3 regions of the Kitasatospora sp. NPDC023118 genome follow, and region 1 is predicted to be linked to each of the others. Evidence: riboswitches for the same ligand, from Rfam matches in the RefSeq annotation. Region 1 holds a riboswitch; each other region holds the start of a gene.
What was found. A riboswitch is a leader RNA that binds a small molecule or an ion and turns the genes downstream of it on or off. The one in region 1 is predicted to bind cobalamin.

Region 1 (5,326 bases):
AGCGCTCCAGGGGTGTGGTGGCGGCGAGGCCGAGCTCGCGCTCGCCGAGCGGGGCGAAGTAGCGGGCCACGGCGGCGGGTTCGACGGCACTCAGCGTGTCCGGGCTCCACTGCGGCGAACGGTCCTTGTCGATCACCTGGGCCCGGATGCCCTCCGCGAGGTCCCGCGTGGCGAGCGCCGCGCAGGAGGTGCGGTACTCCTGGTCCAGCACCGCCTCCAGCGGCCCCAGTTCACGGGCCCGGCGCAACGCCGCCAGCGTCGCCTTCACGGCTGTGGGCGAGTTGGCGATGATCCGGTCCACGGCCTTCTTCGCCTCGGGTTCACCGCTGTCCCGCAGCCGGTCGAGGATCTCCTCGACGGTGCCGGCCGCGTAGCAGCTGTCGATCCACGCGCGCTGCCCGTCCAGCCGGCCGGGCGGTGCGGGTTCGACGTGCCGTTCGAGGGCGTCGTGCACGGGCAGCTCGGCCAGGTCGTCGAGCAAAGCCGGGAGGCGCTCGGCCGTCACGAAGTGGTCGGCGAGCCCGCAGAGCAGCGCGTCCGCGGCGCCGACGGAACCCGCGGTCAGGGCGAGGTGGGTACCCAGCTCGCCCGGGGCGAGGGCGAGCAGGTACGTGCCGCCCACGTCGGGCACGAAGCCGATCCCCGCCTCCGGCATGGCCACCCGGGTGGTCTCGGTGACGATCCGGACACTGCCGTGAGCGGAAACCCCGACCCCGCCGCCCATCACGATGCCGCTCATGACGGCGACGTAGGGCTTGGAGTACCGGGCGATCCGGGCGTTGAGGCGGTACTCGTCGCGCCAGAACTCCTCGACGGCGCCCGGGTCGCCGCCGGTGGCGGCGCGGTGGATGGCGACGATGTCGCCGCCGGCGCAGAAGGCCCGGTCGCCGGCGCCGGTGACGACGACGGTGTCGACCCGCTCGTCCTGCTCCCACGCGTCCAGGGCCTCCGAGATCGTCCGCACCATGCCGTGGGTGAGGGCGTTCAGGGCGGCGGGCCGGTTGAGGACGATCAGCCCGGCCCGGCCCTCCCGCTGGACGAGGACCTCCTCGGTGTCGTTCCCGGTCATCAGGCGGCTCCGGTCAGGCCGCGGGCGACGATGACGCGCATGATCTCGTTGGTTCCTTCCAGGATCTGGTGCACCCGCAGGTCGCGGACGATCTTCTCGATGCCGTACTCGGCGAGGTAGCCGTAGCCACCGTGCAGTTGGAGCGCCTGGTTGGCGACCTCGAAGCCGGTGTCGGTGGCGTGCCGTTTGGCCATCGCGCACAGCTGCGGTGCCCGTCGGTCGCCCCGGTCCAGGGCGGTCGCCGCGCGCCACACGAGCGCCCTCGCCGCCTCCAACTCCGTCGCCATGTCGGCAAGTCGGAACTGCAGCGCCTGGGCGTGCAGCAGTCGGGCCCCGAACGCCTCACGGTCGGCCAGATAGGCCACCGCGCGTTCCAACGCACTCTGGGCGCCGCCCAGCGAGCAGGCCGCGATGCCGAGCCGGCCGCCGTTGAGGCCACCCATGGCGATGCGGAAGCCCTCGCCCTCCGCTCCGAGCAGGCGGTCAGCGGGCAGCCGGACGCCGTCCAGCAGCACCTGCCGGGTCGGCTGGGCGTTCCAGCCCATCTTGTGCTCGTTCGGGCCGAAGGACAGCCCCCGGTCGTCGCGGTCCACGAGGAACGCGGAGACGCCGTCCGGCCCCGGGCCGCCGGTCCGCGCCATCACCACGTACACCTGGGACGTGCCCGCCCCGGAGATGAACTGCTTGACGCCGTCCAGCACCCACTGGTCGCCGTCGCGCACGGCCCGGGTGGTGAGCGCGGCGGCGTCGGAGCCGGCGCCGGGCTCGGTGAGGCAGTAACTGCCCAACTGTTCGGCGGTGCAGAGCGCCGGCAGCCAGCGGGCACGCTGCGTCTCGGTCCCGTAGCGGTCCACCATCCAGCCGACCATGTTGTGAATGGACAGGTAGGCGGCGATCGACGGGCAGCCGGTCGCGAGCGCCTCGAAGGCGACGACCCCGTCCAGTCGGGAGAGCCCCGATCCGCCGACGTCCTCGCGCACGTACACACCGGCCAGGCCCACGTCCGCTGCCTTGCGCAGCACGTCGACCGGGAAGTGCTTGTCCTGGTCCCATGCCACCGCGTGCGGGGCGAGGTACTCGTCGGCGAAGGCCCGGGTCGCCTCCGCGATGGCGCGCTGGTCCTCCGTCAGATCGCTTGCGTGCACCGTACTCATCCCATCGTCGGCATGGTGAAGCTCGCGCCCTCCTTGACCCCGGAGGGCCAGCGCGAGGTGACGGTGCGGGTGCGGGTGTAGAAGCGGATCGAGTCCGGGCCGTGCTGGTTGAGGTCGCCGAAGCCGGAGCGCTTCCAGCCGCCGAAGGTGTGGTACGCGATCGGCACTGGGATCGGCACGTTGACCCCGACCATGCCGGTGTTCACCCGGCGGGCGAAGTCCCGGGCGGTGTCGCCGTCCCGGGTGTAGATGGCCACGCCGTTGCCGAACTCGTGCTCACTCGGCAGCCGCAGCGCCTCCTCGTAGTCAGTGGCGCGGACCACGGTCAGGACCGGGCCGAAGATCTCCTCCCGGTAGATCCGCATGTCGGGTGTGACCCGGTCGAACAGCGAGGCGCCGAGGAAATAGCCCTCCTCGTGGCCGGGAAGGCGGAAGTCCCTTCCGTCCACGACGAGTTCGGCTCCCTCCTGGACCCCGAGGTCCAGGTAGCCGCGGACGCGCTCCAGGGCGTCGCGGCCGACCAGCGGACCGAAGTCGGCCGCCGGGTCGTCCGAGCGGCCGACCTTCAACGCGGCGATCCGCTCGACCAGCTTCGCCACCAGCGCGTCCGCGGTCTCGTCCCCCACCGGGACGGCGACCGAGATCGCCATGCAGCGTTCGCCGGCCGAGCCGTAGCCGGCGCCGATGAGGGCGTCGGCGGCCTGGTCGAGATCGGCATCCGGCATCACGATCATGTGGTTCTTCGCTCCGCCGAAGCACTGTGCGCGCTTGCCGCGCGCTGCCGCGGTCGCGTAGACGTACTGGGCGATCGGGGTCGAGCCGACGAATCCGAGCGCCTCGACCCGTGGGTCCTCCAGCAGCGTGTCCACGGCCTCCTTGTCGCCGTTGACGACGTTGAGCACGCCCGGGGGAAGCCCCGCTTCGAGGAAGAGCTCGGCCAGGCGCAGCGGCACCGAGGGGTCGCGCTCGGAGGGCTTGAGGACGAAGGCGTTGCCGCAGGCCAGCGCGGGCGCGGCCTTCCAGAGCGGGATCATCGCCGGGAAGTTGAACGGTGTGATGCCCGCGACCACGCCGAGTGGCTGGCGCATCGAGTACACGTCGATGCCGGTGCCGGCGTTGTCGCTGAACTCGCCCTTCAGCAGGTGCGGGATCCCGGCGGCGAACTCCACGACCTCCAGGCCGCGCTGGATGTCGCCGTGGGCGTCGGCCACGGTCTTGCCGTGCTCGGCGGACAGCAGCCGGGCCAGGTCCTCCTTCTCCTGCTCGACCAGCTGCAGGAAGCGCAGCAGCACCCGCGCCCGCCGCTGCGGGTTCCAGGCGGCCCACTCGGGCTGGGCCTGCGCGGCGTCGGCGATCACCGCCTCGACCTCGGCCCGGTCGGCCAGCGGCACCCGGGCCTGCACCCGGCCGGTGTTGGGGTCGTACACGTCGCCGAAACGGCCGGACGTCCCGGCGATGCGCTTGCCGCCGACGAAATGGGTCAGTTCACGGACCATCGGTTCCTTCTCTCATCGTGGATGGGGAGAGGAGGAATGGAGAGACCACCGCCACCGTCCGGGCACACGGTCGTGGGCGCCTACGGCAGTTCGGCGGTTGACGTCAGCGTCAGGGGCGGAGTTGTGCCCCGACGGTCAGCACGGCAGAGCAAGGGGCAGCGAAACGGGAAAGGCAGCCCGGAGTCATGCGTGTCGTCTCCATCCTCGTGGAAAACACGGACCACCCGCGGCCGGTATCCTGACTCCCGGATCCACGCCCGCCCCCAGGCCTTCCCGGCTGGCTGCCAGTGGCCGTCATCCACGAGGACGAACTCCCCGGTCACAGTGGCGGGACCGTGCCGGACTCACACCGGCTTCCCTGACACCGCGGACCTGGCATCGACCATATAGTTGGACGTCCTAGTAAGTCCAGAGGCCCGTGCACCGCGGCGCGCCCTGGGAATCCCCGCCACTGGCCCCCGTGGGCTTGCCCATCGGCCAGGGAGGCCCCGCCCCACCGGCGGCGCGGTGCCAACCAGCGACCCCGGATGCATCCCGCGTGCAGAGGAACCCCAGCCGACGCACGGCTGGGGTTCCTCTGCACGCGATGATCGATGGTCGGCGGGCGGGGCGTTCGTGCCGTGCCTCGCACGCCCGCGTGTCGGCCGGGCGCGCCCGATCGCCGTCGCCCCGGATCAGGTGGGTCAGCGTTGCAGGGTGAGGAGGCCCGGCCGCCAGGGGAGTTGGTCGTAGGGGCCGGTCGCGGTGGGGGACTTGCCCTGGTAGAGGAGCTGGAGGTTGCAGGGGTCGATGGTCATGGTCTGGTCGGGGTTGTTGCGGACCAGGTCGCCGTGGCTGATGTCGTTGGTCCAGGTGGCGCCGCTGTTGGCCTTGCCCGCGAACGGGTTGCTCTCGCTGGCGGCCTGCGGGGTCCAGGAACCGCTCAGGCTGGTGGCGGTGAACGAGCGGAAGTAGCGCTGCTCGTTCGCGCCGCGGGCTTCGACGATCATGAGGTACTGGTTCTGGCCCTGGACTTTGTAGACCTGGGGCGCCTCGAACAGGTTCTTCACGGTGTCGGTCATGACCGTGGTGTAGGAGGAGCCGAAGTTGCCGGGGAAGTTCCCGATCGGCATGCTCGCGCGGTAGATGCTGCCGTTGTCACCGGCGAAGAACAGGTACATGTTCTGGTCGTCGGCGATCAGGGTCTGGTCGATCGGGGCGGCGCCGGGGATGCCGCCGGTGAACAGCGGCTGCGGCGCGGACCAGCCGTTGGGGTTGGTCGGGTCGCTGGAGGTGCGGTAGATGAACGGCCACTGACCCCACTGGTACGCCAGCACCCAGATGTTCTTCGGCGCGAAGTAGAACAGGGTGGGCGCCACCGCGTTCTGGTTCATGCCGGTCTGGCCGGCCGAGGCCATGTCCGACCAGTTGGTGAAGGGAGCGAACGCCATCGAGCCGTACGACGACCCCGTGACGTTCGACGCGTAGACCAGGTGCTTGCCGTTGTAGACCACGTCGGTGAAGTCCTTCAGCGCACCCCACCCGTTCGCGGGCTGCGCCAGCGCACCCGTCGAGGACCAGCGGTACGTCGACGGCAGGGGACAGCTGCCGCCCGGCGGGGTCGACGT
Region 2 (5,326 bases), on a different contig from region 1:
GATCGAGTCGCCCGTCGCGAAGAACGCGACCAGGCGGCCGATCAGGTGGCGCTCGCCCTCGCTCAGCTTCGCCAGGTCGGCGACGTCCGAGTGCAGGTCCACCTCCTCCACGGTCCAGGTGTTCTTGATCGCGTCGCGGTACCGGTCGTAGAACGACGGGTAGCGCATCGGGCGCAGGGTCAGCTCGAAGCCGGGGTCGAGCAGCATCTTGCGGTCTTCGTTCGGGGTGCTCACTGGCAGGCCTCGCAGGACTCGGGGTTCTCCAGGGAGCAGGCGATGGCGGCTTCCTGCTCCGGGGTGAGGGTCGGGGTGTTCACCGGCACGGGCGCGGCGGCGCGGGCGGCACCGGAGGCGGCCTGGGCGATGCGGGTGGCCGGGCGCGAGCGCAGGTAGTAGGTGGTCTTGAGACCGACCTTCCACGCGTAGGCGTACATCGAGCTGAGCTTGCCGATGGTCGGCGCCGCCATGAACAGATTGAGCGACTGACTCTGGTCCAGGTACGGCATGCGGGCCGCGGCCAGGTCGATCAGCGCGCGCTGCGGCAGCTCCCAGGCCGTCCGGTAGAGCGAACGGACCTCCTCCGGCAGCCAGTTGAACTCCTGCACCGAGCCGTTGGCGTCGCGCAGGGCGTCGCGGGTCTGCTGGTCCCAGACGCCGAGCTCCTTGAGCTCGCGCACCAGGTACGGGTTGACCTGGAGGAACTCCCCGCTCAGGGTCTCGCGCTTGAACAGGTTGGACACCTGCGGCTCGATGCACTCGTACACGCCGGCGATGGACGCGATGGTCGCGGTCGGGGCGATCGCGAGCAGGAGCGAGTTGCGCAGGCCGGTGACGGCGATGCGGGCGCGCAGCGCCGTCCAGCGGTCGGCCCACTGCGGGGCGGCCGTCGGGAAGTGGTCGATGTGCAGCTCGCCGCGGGCGGCGCGGGTCTCGCCGTAGGCCTCGTGGCGGCCCAGCTGCTCGGCCAGGTCGGCGGAGCGCTCGTAGGCGGTGAGCATGATGCGCTCGGCGATGAGCGTGGACAGCCGCGCGGCCTCGGCCGAGTCGAAGTCGATCCGCAGCTTGAAGAAGACGTCCTGCAGGCCCATCACGCCGAGGCCCACCGGCCGCCAGCGGGAGTTGGAGGTCCCGGCCTCAACCGTCGGGTAGAAGTTGATGTCCACCACGCGGTCGAGGAACGTCACGGCCGTACGGACGGTGGCGTCCAGCCGCTCCCAGTCCATGGCGCCGAGCAGGTCGTCGGCGGAAGCCCCGGCAGCGACGTGGGCGCCGAGGTTGACCGAGCCGAGGTTGCAGACGGCGGTCTCGGAGTCGTCCGTGACCTCCAGGATCTCGGTGCACAGGTTGGAGGAGTGCACCGTGCGGCCCGGCAGCGCGGTCTGGTTGGCGGCGCGGTTGGAGGCGTCCTTGAAGGTCATCCAGCCGTTGCCGGTCTGCGCCAGGGTGCGCATCATGCGGGCGTACAGGGTCTGCGCCGGGATGGTGCGGACGGCCTTGCCGGCCTGCTCGGCCTTGCGGTAGGCCTCGTCGAAGTCAGCCCCCCACAGGTCGACCAGCTCGGGCACGTCGGCGGGGGAGAACAGCGACCAGTCGGCGTTGGCGTTGACCCGGCGCATGAACTCGTCCGGGATCCAGTGCGCCAGGTTGAGGTTGTGGGTGCGGCGCGCCTCCTCACCGGTGTTGTCGCGCAGCTCCAGGAACTCCTCGATGTCGGCGTGCCAGGTCTCCAGGTAGACGCAGGCCGCGCCCTTGCGCCGGCCGCCCTGGTTGACCGCGGCGACCGAGGAGTCGAGGGTGCGCAGGAACGGGACGATGCCGTTGGACTTGCCGTTGGTGCCGCGGATCAGGCTGCCGCGCGAGCGGATGCGCGAGTAGGACAGGCCGATGCCGCCGGCGTGCTTGGACAGCCGGGCGATCTGCGCGTAGCGGTTGTAGATCGAGTCCAGGTTGTCCAACGGGGAGTCGAGCAGGTAGCAGCTCGACATCTGCGGGTGCCGGGTGCCGGAGTTGAAGAGCGTCGGCGAGGAGGTCAGGTACTCCAGGCGGCTCATCAGGCCGTACAGCTCGGCCACCTCGCGCACCGACTGCTCGGAGTCGCCGACCGCCAGGCCGCAGGCGACGCGGAGCAGGAAGTGCTGCGGGGTCTCGATCACCTTGCGGGTGATCGGGTGGCGCAGCAGGTAGCGGGACTGCACGGTGCGCAGACCGAAGTACTCGAAGCGGTCGTCGCCGGCGGTGTCGATCAGCGCGTCCAGGGCGGCGGCGTGCTTGGCGACGAAGGCCGCGGTGGTGTCGCCGATCAGGCCCTCGGTGTGGCCGACGGCGATCGAGGCGGAGAAGGAGACCGCGCCCTGGCTGTTCGCCTCGTCGACGATCTCCAGTGCGAGCAGACGGGCCGCCAGCTTCGAGTACTGGGGGTCCTCGGCGATCATCGACGCGGCGGCGTCCACGGCCAGCCCGCGCAGCTCGGCGAAGTCCGAGCCGGCGTGGCGGCCGCGCAGCGCGGCGGCGGCGACATGGCCGGGGTCCACCTCGGTGAGGTCGGCGCTGCGGTCGGTGAGAAGCCGCAGCAGCGCTCCGCCGGGGTCGGAGACCGTCGGGTCGGTGAAGGCGGTACCGGAGCCCTGGGCGGGCAGGGTGGCTGAGGCAGCGGTGGTCAAGGCGCTCTCTCCTGGCGGCGATCGGCGGCGGTGATCGGGTGGCACCGGACCGGTCTGGGCAGGGGAGCACGGCGCGAACGCAAACGGCGTCGCGCGACGGTGTCTCCCCGGCCCGCCCGCGAGGCCCGGAGGTGTACTGCTGGTGCTGGCGCGGCCTCTGCGGGAGGGCCGTGGGCACGCGGTCGGCAGGTACTCGGACTCGCGGACACGGCTGCTGGAGCCGCCCGCACACCGCTGCGGGGCAGTCCCGGATTCCCGCCGGGTTCCCCTGCATCGACAGCAGGAGTGAGCATACATGTAGTGGTGTCTCACTGATGCGGCACCACATGTAGTGCGGCGTGGTGTGTTGGCGCGATGACCGGCGGTACTGGGGCGGGTGGCGGTTCGTGCCCGTCCGGCGCCCGGATCCGCGCCTCGGGCGGGTCGGATCCGCACGCCCGCGTCCTGGTTTCGGCACGGAATGGTCACCGGACGGATCGACGGTCGGGGGGATGCCCTACGATCTGGGCGCATGAGCGACGGAACCGGCGTACCTGGGCACGGGCCGCAGGGAACGCCTCCCGCCGGGCCGGGGGGCGTACAGAATCAGCAGTCGGCGGTGCCGGGTCCGGTGCCGCCGCCGAGCGGCGGTTTCGGCCCGCCGCCGGCCTCGTACGGGCCGGTGGTGCCGTCCGCGCAGCCGCTCTCGCAGCCGGTCCCGCCGGTACCGCAGCCGCAGCCCCAGCCGGTCGCGCAGCCCCAGCCGGTACAGCCGCAGCCCCAGCCCCAGCCGGTGCAGCCGGCGGCCCCTCAGCCGCAGTGGCAGCAGCAGCCGCCCCAGCAGCCCGTGCCGCCGCAGCGCGTCGAGCCGAACTGGGAGGCGCTGGCGGACCGCAACGAGGCTGACGGCAAGCGCAAGCGCCGGATGAGGGTCATCGGCATCGTGGCCGCCGTCGTCCTGGTGGGTGGCCTGGCCGCGGGCGGCGTGATGCTCCTCGGCAAGAAGGACGACACCAAGAAGGCCGGCGGCGGTCCGGTCACCACCGTGTCCGCCTCGGGCAAGCCGACCCCCGGGCCGTCGAGCGCGAGCGCGACCCCGGGCGGCCAGACGGACGACCCGTCGAAGCCGATCTGGGAAGCCGCCACCGACCCGGCGCCGCAGGACGCGGGGGCGCTGTTCTCCGCGATGCAGGTGACGGTCAGCGGCGCGACCTGGAACCGGACCGTGGTCTCGCTGGACCAGCCCTGCTGGGACGGCAACTCCACCACCGGCGGTCTCGGCAAGATCCTCGGCGACCAGGGCTGCCAGAAGGTGCTCCGGGCGACGTACGTCTCCGGCGACAGCGCGGTGACCGTCGGTGTCGCGGTCTTCGACCACAAGATCCAGGCCGAGACCGCGATGAAGAACTACGCCGGCCAGCTCAAGGGCCTTCCCGCGGCCGGCGCCCCGGCGTTCTGCGCCAACCCCGGCTGCACCAGCACGCACGGCAGCCTGGGCCGGTACGCCTACTTCACCGTCGAGGGTTCGGCGAAGGGCGGAAACGCCCCCGATGCCACCGCGACCGCGGCGGCCTCCGGCTTCGCCGAGCACGTGAAGGGCCAGCTGCTCCGGCGGGCCAAGGCGGCGGGCTCCGCCACGCCCGGTTCGCAGGGCACACCGGCGGCCACCCCGGCCGGCTGACCTGTCGTGACACCCTGGTGCCGGCGGATCCGTTCGCCGGGACCGGGGGAGTGTGGCAGGCTCTCGGGAGTCATTCGTACGTGTGTTCCGGTTGCGTCCGTGGGGGTCGGTACCGGCAAGCAACCGGAGGAGCGGTCGTGGCCCTGCCCAGTGCCCTGCGCGGCAAGCCGGCCGTCCTGGCCGCGGCCGGGATCGTGGTCGTCGCGGGCACCTTCGCGCTGCTGGGCCGGGACGACCGGGCCGACGGCGAACAGCCCGCGCGGGTACCGGTGTCGGTCGGCGCCCCCGGACGCACCCTGCCGCCGGACGTGGGCCGGGACCTGCTCGCCCGGGACCCGCAGGCCTCGCCGAACGCCCGCGCCGTCCAGCAGTTCCTCGCCGACCTGGAGAGCCAGGCCCGCACCGGGCAGAGCGGCGGCACGGTGATCGGCCAGCACGTCGAGGCGCACAACGAGCGCAACAACCCCGAGTACGGCGACTACCGGGGCACCAAGCAGGTCGGCTACTACTACAAGAAGGCCGCCGACATCACCGGCAGGCTGCCCGGCTTCCTGGAGACCGACCTCGGCCCCGGCTACGGCCAGAACGCCTGGGGCGTGGGCAACCCGCGCTCCTACTCGGCCGGCCGCTGGCCCACCTGCCGGACCGGCTGGCAGTACACCGACGACGCCGTCGACCTGATGACCGCCGTCTGGTCCGGCCACCCGCGCGCCGACGACGGCACCTACGGCAGCTCCGGCGTCCAGCAGAACTGCGACGGCAGCAGCACCGAACTGCCGGACAACGGCGGCGCCCCGGCCGGGATCGTCGGCATGTCCTTCCACGAGCCCTACCCCGGATCGGACGTCAAGTCCTTCGACCGGGTGCTCTGTTCGAACTCCCCGGCGGCCAAGGACCCGGGCTGGTTCGGCCGGGTCGTGGACGCCGCGCACGACACTCCCGAGTACCGCGCGCTGATCACCGACCTGTCCTACCTGGCCGACCACCTGGAGTACCTGGCCGCCCA
Region 3 (5,326 bases), on a different contig from region 1:
GGTCTTCCCGGCGCCGTTGGGCCCGAGCAGGCCCGTGATCCGGCCGGGGCCGAACGCGAGCGAGACCTCGTCCAGCAGGGTGGCTGCGCCGATTCGCACGCCGATTCCCTCGGCGCGCAGTTCGAAGGGTGGCGTCACCGTCACTGGCCCCTCCCGTCGGTCCGCCCCTGGCGCCACAGCAGCCAGGCGAAGAAGGGTGCTCCGAGCCCGGCCGTGATGACGCCGACGGGGATCTCCCGGTCGGGCAGGAGCGAGCGCGCCACGATGTCGCTGCCCACCAGGAGGGACGCGCCCACCAGCGCCGACACGGGCAGCAGGAGGGCGTGCCGCGGGCCGCAGACGAGACGGACCACGTGGGGTACGACCAGGCCGAGGAACCCGATGACGCCGGTGTTGGCGACCAGGCACGCGGTCACCAGCGCGGCGGTGGCGACGAGGGCCCAGCGGGTGCGGTCGACGTGGACGCCGAGGGAGCGGGCGGCGGTCTCGCCGAAGGCGAAGGCGTCCAGGTCGCGGGCCGAGGAGGCCAGGACCGTGACACCGACCAGCGCGACCGCGATCAGGAAGACGGCAGTGGGCCACCGCACGCCGGCGACCGAGCCCAGCGTCCACTCCATGACACCGCGCGCCGCGTTGCGGTCCCCGAGAACCATCACGACGAACGAGGTGTAGGCCCCGCACATCTGCCCGACCGCGATGCCGGCGAGCACGGTCCGGGCGGTCGGAAGTGACCGGCTGCGCGCGCCGGCCAGTGCCAGGACGACGACGGCGGCGAGCAGGGCACCGGCGAAGGCCGCCGTCGCCACCGCGCCGGTGCCCACGGCGCCGGACACGCCGACGCCGAGGACGATCACGGTGACCGCGCCGGCCGCGGCTCCCTCCGAGATCCCGAGGAGGAAGGGATCGGCCAGATCGTTCCCGGTCAGCGTCTGCAGCACCGCACCGCAGACCGCGAGGCCGGCGCCGGTGGCGGCCGCTCCCAGCACCCGGGGCAGCCGCAGCTGCCAGACGATCTGGTCGTCCAGCAGCGTCACGTTCGGGTCGCCCAGCCCGAGCCGGCGCAGGACGACGTCGATCACGGTCCGGACTGACTCGTGTTGCGAGCCCACGGCCAGGCCGAGGAGCACGGCGGTCAGCAGCAGGGCCACACCGACGGTCAGGGCCGCCGTCGCGCGGCCCGGACCGGAGCGCCGCGCGACGGGGTGGGGTGCGGTGGTCATGAATCCGGGTGCAGTCGGCCGAGTCCCGCGGACACCTTGGCGGCGCCGTCGGCGAGCAGCACGCCGGGGGTCGACTCCGAGAACGGCACCACCACGAAGGCCTTGCGCTGCACGGCGGTGAGCTTGCTCAGCACCGGGTCGTTCGTGAGGTAGTCGATCTTGGACTGGGCCGTGTCCCAGCTCGCGTCCGCGAGCACGATGGCGTCCGGGTCCGCCGCGACGACCTTCTCCCAGCTCACGTTCTGCCAGCCACCGGGCAGGTCCGCGAAGACGTTGCGGGCGCCGACGGCGTCGAGCACGAGCTGGGGCCCGCCGTGGCCGGCGCCGACGAACGGCGTCTTGGTGTCCGAGTCGAACCACAGGACCTTCAGGCCCTTGCCCGCAGCCGTCGCCGTCAACCGGGCCAGCTGCTGCTCCTGCTGCTGCTGGATCGCGGTGGCCCGCTCCGGGACACCGAAGACCTTGGCGACGTCGTTCAGTTCGCCCCACGCCGCCTGCCAGGTCGTCGGCGCCACCTTGCTCTTGTCCGAGCAGCCGAACGGGGACACATACGACGGGATGCCCTGGCCGCGCAGTTCCTCCCGGGTGCCCGCGACCTTGTCGGTGAACGCGCTGGCGTAGGAGGCGTACAGGAAGTCGGGACGGGCCGCGAGGAGCTTCTCCTTCGTCGGATACTCCTTGGAGAGCACCGGGACGGAGTCGTAGGCCGCCTTCCACTTCTCCGGGACGGAGTCGTCGAGGTAGGCGGTACCGGCCATGCGGGACTGCAGGCCGAGGGCCAGGGCCACCTCGGTGGCGCCCTGGTTGAGCGTCACCAGCCGGCCGGGCGGCGCGCCGACCGTGACGGTGGTCCCGCAGTTGTCCACGCTGACCTGCGCGGCGCCTTCGGTCGCCCCGCCGGACGCGACGGGCGCGGGGGCGCCCGCGCAACCTCCGAGCGCGCCGATGAACAGGAAGGCCGTGATTGCCCGGCCGACACGTATCGGACCTGTGGGACGAACGGAACATATGGAACGGAACGGGCGTGGCTGACCGTTGGGCACGTGTTCTCCAAAACCCTCGTGGAACATGTCGCGCCGTGGCCGGTCTCCTGGCTTCCGCATCGACGCGCCGCGGCCGACCTTCCCGGGCGGCTCTTCCAGCCCGCCCAGTGGCCCTGACCGCTGGGCAAGCCGGTCAGCGAGGGCCGCGGAACTCCGCGGCAACAGTGGCGAGGGCCGCACCGGAATCAGACCGGTTTCCCGAACACCACGGCGATGGCAAGGTATCAGGCATGGTCAGGCAGGTGCTGGCCGGCTCAAGGACCTCCACCGGCCATACGAGACGTCGGCAGCCAACTGCGGACACCACGAACCCAACAGCCTCCCGCTGCTCCGGCTCGGGCCGCCTCGGGAACGGCGCGAGCAGCGTCAATGACTCGGTCAGGGGCTGGTTGCAGTGCACACAGCGGAAGACCATCACAGGCTCGCCTCCACGTGGGGCTGCGGCCGGAACTCGTGCACCACCTCGATGCGGCCGACGATGTGCCGGTTGAACTCGTCCAACTCCTCCGCCGGCACCCACAGCTCGAGGATCGTGCGTGTGGCGGTTGTCGACGCAGGAGAGGGTGTAGCGGACGAACAGTACGTCCTCGTCGAGGTGGACGTCGTCCCAGTGCAGGCCGAGGCTTCGCCCTTGCGCATGCCGGTGATCACTTCGATGAAGTCGGTGAAGGGCGGGTCGAGGGCGCAGGGGTGAACCCGCCCCAGACTGAGGCGGAACCGGCCGGGGTCTGCGCGTCGATGCGGTAGCTGTCGTTCGTGGTATTGCGCGCGCCGGTGGCGTGGTTGTACTGGGCGGCGAATTCATGCTGCCCGGCCGGCACGGTACGGCCCGGCTTGAGCACCCAGCGGTAGACCAGTGCAGCGCCGGACTCCTGGACGGTGACGGTGAAGTCTTCGCTCGGCAGTGTTCGCCAGTTGCCGGTGTTCTGCACGCCGCCGGTCTGTGCGATGCGCAGCTCCACGGTGAGCGAGGTGAGCGGCTGGGTGGTCTTGAGGGTGAGGTCGCTCTGGGCCCAGTAGATGGTGCTGTGCGGGTCAACCGAGCCGTTCGACCACAGCGGCCCGTTCTGGACTCGGCTGTCGGCGGGCGGAGTTGAGTGCAAGCCGCCCGGGGCCGAACAGCAGTCCGGTGATGTGCGCGTTCGCCACCTGGTCCATGTGCGCGAGAGAGAGGAACCCCAGCCGACGCGCGGCTGGGGTTCCTCGCGGCAGCGAGTGTCGGTCAGCAGTTAGATTCGCCAGTGCCGTTAACGGCTTACCTCCTTGCCGGAGAGCCGCACTCGATCTCGGTCACTGTGGATCAGGTGGGTCAGTGCTGCAGGGTGAGGACGCCCGGCCGCCATGGCAGTTGGTCGTAGGGGCCGGTCGCGGTGGGGGACTTGCCCTGGTAGAGGAACTGCAGGTTGCAGGGGTCGATGGTCATGGTCTGGTCGGGGTTGTTGCGGATCAGGTCGCCGTGGCTGATGTCGTTGGTCCAGGTGGCGCCGCTGTTGGCCTTGCCCGCGAACGGGTTGCTCTCGCTGGCGGCCTGCGGGGTCCAGGAACCGCTCAGGCTGGTGGCGGTGAACGAGCGGAAGTAGCGCTGCTCGTTCGCGCCGCGGGCTTCGACGATCATGAGGTACTGGTTCTGGCCCTGGACCTTGTAGACCTGGGGCGCCTCGAACAGGTTCTTCGTCGAGTCGCTCATGACCGTCGTGTAGGACGAGCCGAAGTTGCCGGGGAAGTTCCCGATCGGCATGCTCGCCCGGTAGATGTTGCCGTTGTCACCGGCGAAGAACAGGTACATGTTCTGGTCGTCGGCGATCAGGGTCTGGTCGATCGGGGCGGCGCCGGGGATGCCGCCGGTGAACAGCGGCTGCGGCGCGGACCAGCCGTTGGGGTTGGTCGGGTCGCTGGAGGTGCGGTAGATGAACGGCCACTGACCCCACTGGTACGCCAGCACCCAGATCTTCTTGGGTGCGAAGTAGAACAGGGTGGGCGCCACCGCGTTCTGGTTCATGCCGGTCTGGCCGGCCGAGGCCATGTCCGACCAGTTGGTGAAGGGAGCGAACGCCATCGAACCGTACGACGAGCCCGTGACGTTCGACGCGTAGACCAGGTGCTTGCCGTTGTAGACGACGTCGGTGAAGTCCTTCAGCGCACCCCACCCATTCGCGGGCTGCGCCAGCGCACCGGTCGAGGACCAGCGGTAGGTCGACGGCAGCGCACACGAGCCGCCCGTTGAGGTCGGCGTCGGGGCGGACGACCCGGACCCGGACGACCTGAGGTTCCAGTGCTGGTTGGCGGCGCCCCAGGAGTCCCAGATCTGGACGGCGGTGCCGTTGGCGGTCTGGTTGCCGGGGGTCTCCAGGGCTCGGCCGCTGGCGATGTTGGTCAGCGTGTACGAGCCGTCGCTGTTCCGGGCGGCCTTCCAGTGCTGGTTGGCGCCGCCGTTGGAGTCCCAGACCTGCACCCTGGTGCCGTTGCCGGTCTGGTTGCCCGGTTCGTCCAGTACCCGGCCGCTGGCGATGTTGGTCAGGGTGTAGGAGCCGTCGCCGTTCCTGGTGGCCCGCCACTGCTGGTTGGTGGCGCCACTGGCGTCCCACACCTGGAGCGGGGTGCCGTTGCCGTTCTGTCCCGCGTACTCGTCGAGGACGCGACCGGAGGCTCCCGTCGCGGAGAGCGTGTAGACGGTGCCCGAGGTGATGCCGCCGCCCGGCGTCCCGCCGCCGGCGCCGTCCAGGGTGGTGAGCACCGCGTTGTAGGCGGGCTTCCTGTTGCCGTTGTCGTCGAACAGCAGCGGGTTCTCGCCGGTGCGCCAGGAGTCCCTGTCGCGGATGCCCCAGACCGTGATGCCCGTGCAGCGAGCGACGTTGAGGCAGTCCTGGACGGCGTTGGTGTACGCGGTGGCGGACGCCTGGGCGATGTCGAGCTCGGTGATCTGGACGTCCACGCCGAGTGCGGCGAAGTTGGACAGGGTGGTCCGGAAGCTGGCCGGCGGGCCGCTGGCGCCGAAGTGGTTCTGGAAGCCGACGCAGTCGATCGGTACGCCGCGGGACTTGAAGTCCTTGACCATGGTGTAGA

Region 2: it holds a riboswitch for cobalamin, as region 1 does, so the genes downstream of both, ACZ3UD_RS07870 (ribonucleoside-diphosphate reductase subunit alpha) here and ACZ3UD_RS20110 (CoA-acylating methylmalonate-semialdehyde dehydrogenase) in region 1, are expected to answer to the same signal.
Region 3: it holds a riboswitch for cobalamin, as region 1 does, so the genes downstream of both, ACZ3UD_RS31135 (ABC transporter substrate-binding protein) here and ACZ3UD_RS20110 (CoA-acylating methylmalonate-semialdehyde dehydrogenase) in region 1, are expected to answer to the same signal.

The regions. Positions count from the first base shown of each region.
Region 1 covers NZ_JBVHHW010000014.1:139,588-144,913, forward strand. The annotation lists gene ACZ3UD_RS20100 (enoyl-CoA hydratase/isomerase family protein) at 1-1,069, opposite strand, end outside; gene ACZ3UD_RS20105 (acyl-CoA dehydrogenase family protein) at 1,069-2,223, opposite strand; gene ACZ3UD_RS20110 (CoA-acylating methylmalonate-semialdehyde dehydrogenase) at 2,220-3,719, opposite strand; cobalamin riboswitch at 3,931-4,123, opposite strand; gene ACZ3UD_RS20115 (non-reducing end alpha-L-arabinofuranosidase family hydrolase) at 4,403-5,326, opposite strand, start outside.
Region 2 covers NZ_JBVHHW010000004.1:354,800-360,125, reverse strand. The annotation lists gene ACZ3UD_RS07875 (ribonucleotide-diphosphate reductase subunit beta) at 1-207, opposite strand, end outside; gene ACZ3UD_RS07870 (ribonucleoside-diphosphate reductase subunit alpha) at 231-2,636, opposite strand; cobalamin riboswitch at 2,828-2,953, opposite strand; gene ACZ3UD_RS07865 (hypothetical protein) at 3,172-4,320, shown strand; gene ACZ3UD_RS07860 (glycoside hydrolase family 26 protein) at 4,458-5,326, shown strand, end outside.
Region 3 covers NZ_JBVHHW010000032.1:6,361-11,686, forward strand. The annotation lists gene ACZ3UD_RS31125 (ABC transporter ATP-binding protein) at 1-144, opposite strand, end outside; gene ACZ3UD_RS31130 (FecCD family ABC transporter permease) at 141-1,220, opposite strand; gene ACZ3UD_RS31135 (ABC transporter substrate-binding protein) at 1,217-2,086, opposite strand; cobalamin riboswitch at 2,284-2,488, opposite strand; gene ACZ3UD_RS31140 (hypothetical protein) at 2,911-3,366, opposite strand; gene ACZ3UD_RS31145 (non-reducing end alpha-L-arabinofuranosidase family hydrolase) at 3,573-5,326, opposite strand, start outside.